Regions from separate parts of the Endozoicomonas sp. SESOKO4 genome, predicted to be linked through region 1. Evidence: riboswitches for the same ligand, from Rfam matches in the RefSeq annotation. Region 1 holds a riboswitch; the other holds the start of a gene.

Region 1 (3,997 bases):
GGCTTTATCCAATTTACGGTTGAGACAGAACTGGTCAACCTGATCTGTCTGGATACGCTGGATGACAGAAAACGCAGTGGGGTTCTCTGCGAGCAAAGACTGGCATGGCTGAAGCATGAACTGGAAGCTGCAAACAAACCGGTTTGTCTGTTTATGCACCATCCTCCATTTGAAACGGGATTGGCAAGCATGGACAGGGACAATCTGGTCAATTCAGAAGCACTCAGGTCAATGATTCAGCCCCACAAAGAATGGATCAGGCATTTGTTTTTCGGTCATTTGCACCGCTCTGTTTCGGGTCATTGGCAGGGAATCAGCTTTTCATGCCCACCTTCTCTGGTTCATCAGACACCTTTTAATTTTGATAACCCCAAGCCTGACTCTGTTTCGCCAGAGCCTCCAGTTTATAACCTGGTAGATATTCATCCCGACAGACTGGTTGTCCACACTCACAATTTTTTGCATGATTCTCCCACTATTAACAGCAGAGCCTGTCAGCGCTATCAAAAGCCTCTGGACCCTGAATTATGAAATTTAATGAACCTGCACTTCTGAAAAACTGGGAAAAACGTTTTGTAGAATTTCTGCAAGACCGGGATTGCGAGGATGCCTCTCACGACATTTCCCACTTTCAGCGGGTCTGGAAAACGGCACAACAGCTGATGGATGAAGGCCATTTTGACATTAACCGGCTGGTGGTTCTTGCTGCCTGTTATTTTCACGATATTGTTGTGTTGCCAAAAAACCATCCGGAGCGCTCGAAAGCTTCCACCCTTTCGGCTGAAGAGACTGAAGTTTGCCTGAAATCTCTGGCGTTTCCTGAAGACCTGATCGCTGCCGTGTGTCATGCAGTAAAAACTCACAGTTATTCCGCTAACATCCCCCCTGAAACTTTGGAAGCTGAAGTGGTTCAGGATGCGGACAGGATGGAAGCCCTTGGGGCGATTGGCATTGCCCGTTGTTTTTATACGGGTGGCAAGCTGGGCCAGAAACTGTTTGATCCCGAAGACCCTATGGGGAAAAACAGGACACTGAACGATCGTCAGTACTCACTGGATCATTTTGAAATCAAGCTCTTGCAGATTCAGAAGACCATGAAAACAGAGCCCGGGCGCAACATGGCAGTTCGTCACAGCGACTTTTTGCAGTCCTTCCGAACTCAGCTGTGTAAGGAGCTTTCAGGCGACTACAGCTAAATAAAGTCTTGGTTTTTTTTGTATCTTTGTACTATTAACCTCTTAGCAATCTGCTTATACTTTCCGGCAATCTTGTCGGAGCGCCACGGGCTGAGACCGAAAGTTTTTTTTTCGGAATCCGTAGAACCTGCTCAGGTTAATACCTGCGAAGGGAACAAGATGGCCTATCCGGCAAGCTATTTCGAAACAGTCGTGAACTGGAAAACAGTCTTGAACTGGAAAACAGTCATGAACTCAACGTGAAGGATACTGAAACGATGGCTTGCGAGAAAAATGCGTCCGGTTTTGACCGGCAGTTACTGATGGACGCCTGTCGCCCCTTTCCCAACTCCCAAAAAACCTATGTAACAGGCAGTCGCGAAGACATTCGTGTCGGTATGAGAGAAGTTCATCTGCACGATACCCCTGAGCGTTTTGGTGGCGGCAAGAATGAACCGGTTCGGATTTATGATACGTCGGGCAGCTACACAGAGAGTGGTGTTCCTCATGATTTGAATGAGGGCTTGCCAGGTTTGCGCTCAAAGTGGATTGAAGAAAGAGCTGATACTGAGCTGCTCAACGATCGGTCCTCAGAATTTGCCCGCTCCCGTCAGTTTGATCTGCGTCTGCAGGAGATTCGCTTCAAAGCACTGAGAACACCCCGCAGGGCCAGGGCGGGCCAAAATGTCTCACAGCTGTATTACGCCAGACAGGGGATAATCACTCCTGAAATGGAGTTTATTGCGATTCGTGAGAATATGGGGCGTGCTGAAGGCTCTCACATCACTCCTGAGTTTGTCAGAAAGGAAGTCGCTGAAGGGCGGGCCATTATCCCGGCCAACATTAATCACCCTGAGTCCGAGCCCATGATTATCGGGCGTAACTTTTTGGTGAAGATCAATGCCAATATTGGTAACTCTGCGGTGACCTCTTCCATTGAAGAAGAAGTTGAAAAGATGCTCTGGTCTGTTCGCTGGGGTGGCGATACGGTGATGGACTTATCCACAGGCAAGAACATCCATGAAACCCGTGAGTGGATTATCAGGAACTCGCCAGTGCCTATCGGAACGGTGCCTATCTATCAGGCTCTGGAAAAGGTCAAAGGCAAGGTGAAAGACCTGAACTGGGAAGTCATGAAGGACACCATCATCGAGCAGGCAGAACAGGGCGTGGATTACATGACGATCCATGCCGGTGTCCTCAGGGAACATGTCGCTAAAACCAGAAACCGGGTGACAGGTATTGTTTCCCGGGGGGGAGGTATTCTGGGGCAGTGGGCAGAGATGCATGATGCCGAGAATTTCCTTTACGACAATTTCCGTGAGCTGTGTCAGATCTGTCAGGCGTACGATATCAGCCTGTCTCTGGGTGATGGTTTGCGACCTGGTTGTATCGCCGATGCCAACGATGAAGCGCAATTTGGCGAACTGAAAACCCTTGGGGAACTGACAAAAATTGCCTGGGAATACGATGTTCAGGTCATGATTGAGGGACCGGGCCATGTGCCCATGCACCTCATTAAGGAAAACATGGAGATGCAACTGGAGCACTGTCATGAAGCGCCTTTCTATACCCTTGGGCCTCTGACGACCGATGTGGCACCGGGCTATGACCACATTACTTCAGGTATCGGAGCTGCCATGATCGGCTGGTATGGCTGTGCGATGCTTTGTTATGTCACACCCAAAGAGCATCTCGGTCTGCCTGATAGAGATGATGTAAAAGCAGGTCTGATTGCCTATAAAATTGCCGCTCATGCTGCTGATTTGGCCAAAGGTCATCCCGGTGCCCAGATACGTGATAATGCTTTGTCCAAGGCGCGCTTTGAATTCCGCTGGCTGGATCAGTTTAACCTGGCTCTGGACCCCGATACGGCAAAAGCCTATCACGATGAGACATTACCTCAGGAAGGTGCGAAGGAGTCAGAGTTCTGCTCCATGTGCGGACCTGATTTCTGTCCCATGCGGATGACTCAGGATGTTCGCGAACTGGAAGAAACTGCCTGAAAATAAACGCTGGGAGTCAGTCGTCTGGCTGACTCCTTCTGACCTGTCGAGTATATGACGTAACCACTGCTTGCTAATCTTTTGGGAGTGCTTTGCTGAATCCAGGAGGTCATAGTGGTTCCGTTTTCTCCTCAATCATTTCTGAGTTTCTTTCAATCCCGTAAAGACGCTGCAGGCCATTACCCCATCCTTGATAGGGGGCAATTGTCATCGGAAAAAGTCGGTTGGGTTCGGGGGCCGTCTGATAAATACACTGCTTTTTGTCGCTCCGTAAAAATTTATTACGAGCGAGAGAACGAACTCATGGATAAGCCGGAGTTGCAGGGTGTTAGTCGTATAGTACAAACGGCCACCGGGACTGCAACCCCGCTGTTCAAAAGAGATGTGTCAATCACAAATCCGGCCACGCCAAGAAAAGCCAGTGAGTGGAATGATGAGTTTGTAGCCGTAAATCAGGCCAGCCTGACGGTACTGCATGAGGCTGAGGTTGAGTTGGTTCAGTTACTCTTGAACAAAGCGCCAGAATATGAAATACAGGCAGCAGTTGAAAACCTGATAACAATGTTCTGTTTGACCACTAAAAGCAGAGACGGGGGTGACTGGGAAGCCCATTTAAGGGACTTTATGGAATCCGAGAAAGTGGATATCCGGATTCAATGTGCAAGACACCGGGCTCCTGATGAAGAGAAGCCTTATGACCTGGCCTTGCCCCACGCAAGAGCGAATGCATCAGGGAAAAGAGTCTTCACCTCACCGCATACGGGTGATCTGGACCTGCATTTTGGCATGATGGATCGTGCTATTGATTATTTCAAG
Region 2 (3,997 bases), on a different contig from region 1:
CGGCTCTCCTGCTCAACGATCTGAAGCGGAGCAGCAGGAATAAAGCAGAAAGCGTCAGTGCCAGTACTAGTCCAATCCAGAGCCCGTGGGGGCCCATGGGTTCATCGGCAATAAAATCCGTCAGCCCCAAAGTATAGCCCAGTGGCAGGGCTATACCCCAGCAAGCAATCAGAATTATGATCATCGGTACCCGGGTATCTTTGTAGCCCCTTAAGGCACCATTGGAAGCAACCTGAATACCATCGGCGTACTGGAAGAGTGCTGCAAAAATCAGCAACTGGGCAGCCAGTGCTTTAACTGCAGCATCCTGGGTATAGAGCGATGTCAGAGCATCGGCAAACGCCCACATCACAGCCGCTATCAGAGTAGCAGTCAGCAGGGTCGCTACGATACCAGAATACCCTGAGAATCTCGCAGCCTGAGGATCACCGGCACCCAAAGCCTGACCTACCCGGATGGTTATTCCCATGGACATACTCAACGGCACCATAAAGGCCATGCTGGCGAGATTCAATGCAATCTGGTGACCTGCGACGGTCACTGCTCCCAGTTTGCCGATGACCAGAGCCACTGCCGAGAAGATACTGGCTTCAAAAAAGATGGCCAGACCGATGGGGACACCCAGTTTCAGGTGAATAACAATACGGCTCATTGCAGGCCATTCAAAGCGATCAAACAGATTCACTTCTGTATGCTTTTGATTGAACCGGGTATAGCAGAACATCAACAGGCACATGATCCAAAAGCAAATGGCTGTTGCATAACCACAGCCTACGCTACCCATTTCAGGAAAGCCGAATTTGCCATAGATCAATACATAATTAACCGGAATGTTGATCAACAAACCGACAAAGCTGATGAGCATGGCCGGTTTGGTAATAGCGCGCCCTTCGCAATAGCTGACCATGGTTTGATATAAACAGATGCCGGGTACCCCCCAGGCCAATGCTTCCAGGTAGGCTTCCGTCTTAGCAGCCATTTCGGCATTGATTTCCAGAACATTGAGCAGTGGCATAGGGTTCATCATCAAGACCATGCCGACCACACTTAACGCCAGAGAAAGCCACATGGCCTGTCGAACCGGTGAAGCAATCAGGTCAACTTTTTGGGCGCCAAACAGATGGGCGACTGTCGGTGTCGTCGCCATTAGGATACCCCTGATTAACAGATAAATCGGGACCCAGATACTGGAGCCAATGGCTACTGCCGCCAGATCTTGTGCAGAATATTGACCCGCCATACTGGTATCCACAAAGCCCATGCCAGTGGTCGCCAGTTGCGCACCCAGAATCGGGGCTGATAAATAAATAAGTTCTCTAAGTTCCCTGGAATATCGTTGGTATAAAGTTGGGTTGGCTGTCATTTTCTCTCACTGCTATGGTGTGCTTTTACCAAAACTGAACCGGGATAAAAGTGGAACCATCTTATCAGTCACATGACAGCATTTGATATGGCTAATTTGCCGTTACTTTCTGGGGTCCGGCGCGGGATTTCTACTTATTTCCTTTGCCATCAGAGGCCGATCACATCGCCTTTTGACGACATATTTGCTACTGTCGGTGGATGCCTGAATTACCTGAAGTTGAAACGACCCGCAGGGGCATTGCACCTCATATTGTAGGTCAGACCGTGTCGGATGTTATCGTCCGCAATCCGCAACTGCGCTGGCCGGTTTCGGAACATTTAAAGCAGCATTTATCTGGCCGGGTTATCCGTTCTGTCGCAAGACGAGCGAAGTATCTTCTGATCAGAACCGACGCTGGAACCCTGCTGGTTCACCTGGGGATGTCCGGAAGCCTGCGCATATTGAAAGAACCACAGGAAGCCCGGAAACATGACCATATCGACCTGGTTTTCAGTCATGGGATAACGCTGAGATACACCGACCCGAGGAGGTTCGGGGCGGTTCTGTGGGTCGACGACGATATCATGAAACATGACTTGTTAAGCAAACTCGGTCCGGAACCTCTCGGTGATGAATTCACAGCCCGTAGGCTTCATCTCAAATCCCGGGGAAAAAAACAGCCGGTAAAAACGTTCATCATGGACAACCATGTGGTCGTCGGGGTCGGGAACATCTACGCCAACGAAGCCCTGTTCAAAGCAGGTATCCGGCCTGACAGGCCCTGCGGAAAAATTTCCAGAGCCCGCTACGAGCGACTGACCGAAAGCATCAAAGAGACTCTGGCAAAAGCCATTGAGCAGGGTGGAACCACCCTGAGGGATTTTGTCGGGGGTGACGGCAAGCCAGGCTATTTCAAACAAGAACTGGCTGTTTATGGACGCAAGGGGGAACCCTGCGTTCATTGCTCAACACCGATAGTTGAGATCCGGCTGGGTAATCGCAGTACCTGCTACTGTAAAAGATGCCAGCGGTAATCCAAAGAAAGAACATGATGATGACTGGCGATCAGGAGCATGACTTTCGGGAAATACACCGCTTCTTCCTTCACTATCAGCCAAAATTTCCTGAGCGGGGATGTAACGGGCCTTTTGAGCAATAGACATCACTATAGAAACAAAATAGACTCGCACCGCTGGTTGGGGTGTCCGGGATGAATGTTTCCCGGACTGAGAGAGACCCATTGAACCTGAACCGGATGATGCCGGCGTAGGAAACCGAACAATGACGATGACTAATGAGACGCCTGTCGCCCTTACCATTGCCGGATCAGACAGTGGTGGTGGTGCCGGTATACAGGCAGACCTGAAAGCCTTTTCAGCACTGGGCGCTTATGGCTGCAGTGTCATTACCGCTCTGACTGCCCAGAATACTCAGGGCGTTCAGGGTATCCTTGACGTTGAACCCGCCTTTGTCCGTCAACAGCTGGATTCAGTATTCTCGGACCTCGCTATCAGGGCCGTAAAAGTGGGCATGTTGAGCCAGCCAGATGTTATCACGACGGTAGCGGATACTCTGACTCACTTCGGTCCGGCTTATCTTGTGGTTGACCCTGTAATGGTGGCTACCAGCGGTGATGTTCTGCTACAACAGGCCGCTATTGAGACCCTCAGGCAATCACTGATTCCCAAAGCCAGCCTGATCACACCCAACCTGCATGAAGCTGCGGTGCTGCTTGATCGTCCATTGCCCAAAAATCCCGACCAGATGATCGATATGATTGAGCCTCTTCTGGCGCTGGGCTCTGAAGCGGTCCTTCTGAAAGGTGGTCACCTGAGTGGCGACAATAGTGATAATAAGGCCGTCGATTTTTATCACGACGGTACGTCTCTGCACCGACTGGAATCCAACTGGATAAACACCAGTAACACTCACGGTACAGGCTGTACATTGTCCTCAGCCATTACCGCATTACTGGCTCGTGGTTACACCATGAGAGAAGCCATCCCAGAGGCTAAAAAATACATTGCGCAAGCCATTGCCCACGCCGATCAGCTGAACATAGGCCAAGGCAACGGACCTGTACACCACTTCTACAAAATCTGGTGATCTGGTCTGAATGTTTGATGTCGCAGTAAGAGATGCTGCTTTGCCTGTCTGGCATCAAAAAAGTAAATCAGATTTCATCGTGATACGGTAGTTGCTTTATCTGTTCCAGTGACTGCACTGGAACTCTTACAGCGTTGTTTCTGTCAAATACCTTACTTTCTGGATTGTATTCTTCGTAGATAAATTCCTTATCATCAGCTTTTAGAATTCTGGTAGTAGCTAAAAAACCATCAGGCGGGCAAATACATTCGTTTGGGCGTGGTTTAATATTATCTGGATCAGCGTCTTTGCAGCCATAGTCTAAGATCAACTTTTCCTCTGAGTCTCTCGGGAAAAACCATACACCAGAAATACCTATTACTTTATGACTAAGTCCCGGAATGTCCATAACTACATCATATCTGCCGTATAATACGTCCCGACTACAGTATTCTCTGAAACCTCTAATTCGAAACTTTGTCGGGTTTGTAGTGCGACGAGGTGGGTGGTAAGTTATATATTTCTTAACAGGTGAATTATCTCTGACAAGCCAAGTGCCTATTATCT

What was found. A riboswitch is a leader RNA that binds a small molecule or an ion and turns the genes downstream of it on or off. The one in region 1 is predicted to bind thiamine pyrophosphate.
Region 2: it holds a riboswitch for thiamine pyrophosphate, as region 1 does, so the genes downstream of both, thiD (bifunctional hydroxymethylpyrimidine kinase/phosphomethylpyrimidine kinase) here and thiC (phosphomethylpyrimidine synthase ThiC) in region 1, are expected to answer to the same signal.

The regions. Positions count from the first base shown of each region.
Region 1 is NZ_JAHHPS010000426.1:17,183-21,179, forward strand. Features, by position in the region: gene KDK16_RS08445 (phosphodiesterase) at 1-531, shown strand, start outside; gene KDK16_RS08450 (phosphohydrolase) at 528-1,196, shown strand; TPP riboswitch at 1,263-1,367, shown strand; gene thiC (phosphomethylpyrimidine synthase ThiC) at 1,454-3,181, shown strand; gene KDK16_RS08460 (DUF2608 domain-containing protein) at 3,485-3,997, shown strand, end outside.
Region 2 is NZ_JAHHPS010000624.1:7,609-11,605, reverse strand. Features, by position in the region: gene KDK16_RS12205 (MATE family efflux transporter) at 1-1,363, opposite strand, end outside; gene mutM (bifunctional DNA-formamidopyrimidine glycosylase/DNA-(apurinic or apyrimidinic site) lyase) at 1,564-2,379, shown strand; TPP riboswitch at 2,533-2,635, shown strand; gene thiD (bifunctional hydroxymethylpyrimidine kinase/phosphomethylpyrimidine kinase) at 2,633-3,451, shown strand; gene KDK16_RS12190 (hypothetical protein) at 3,519-3,997, opposite strand, start outside.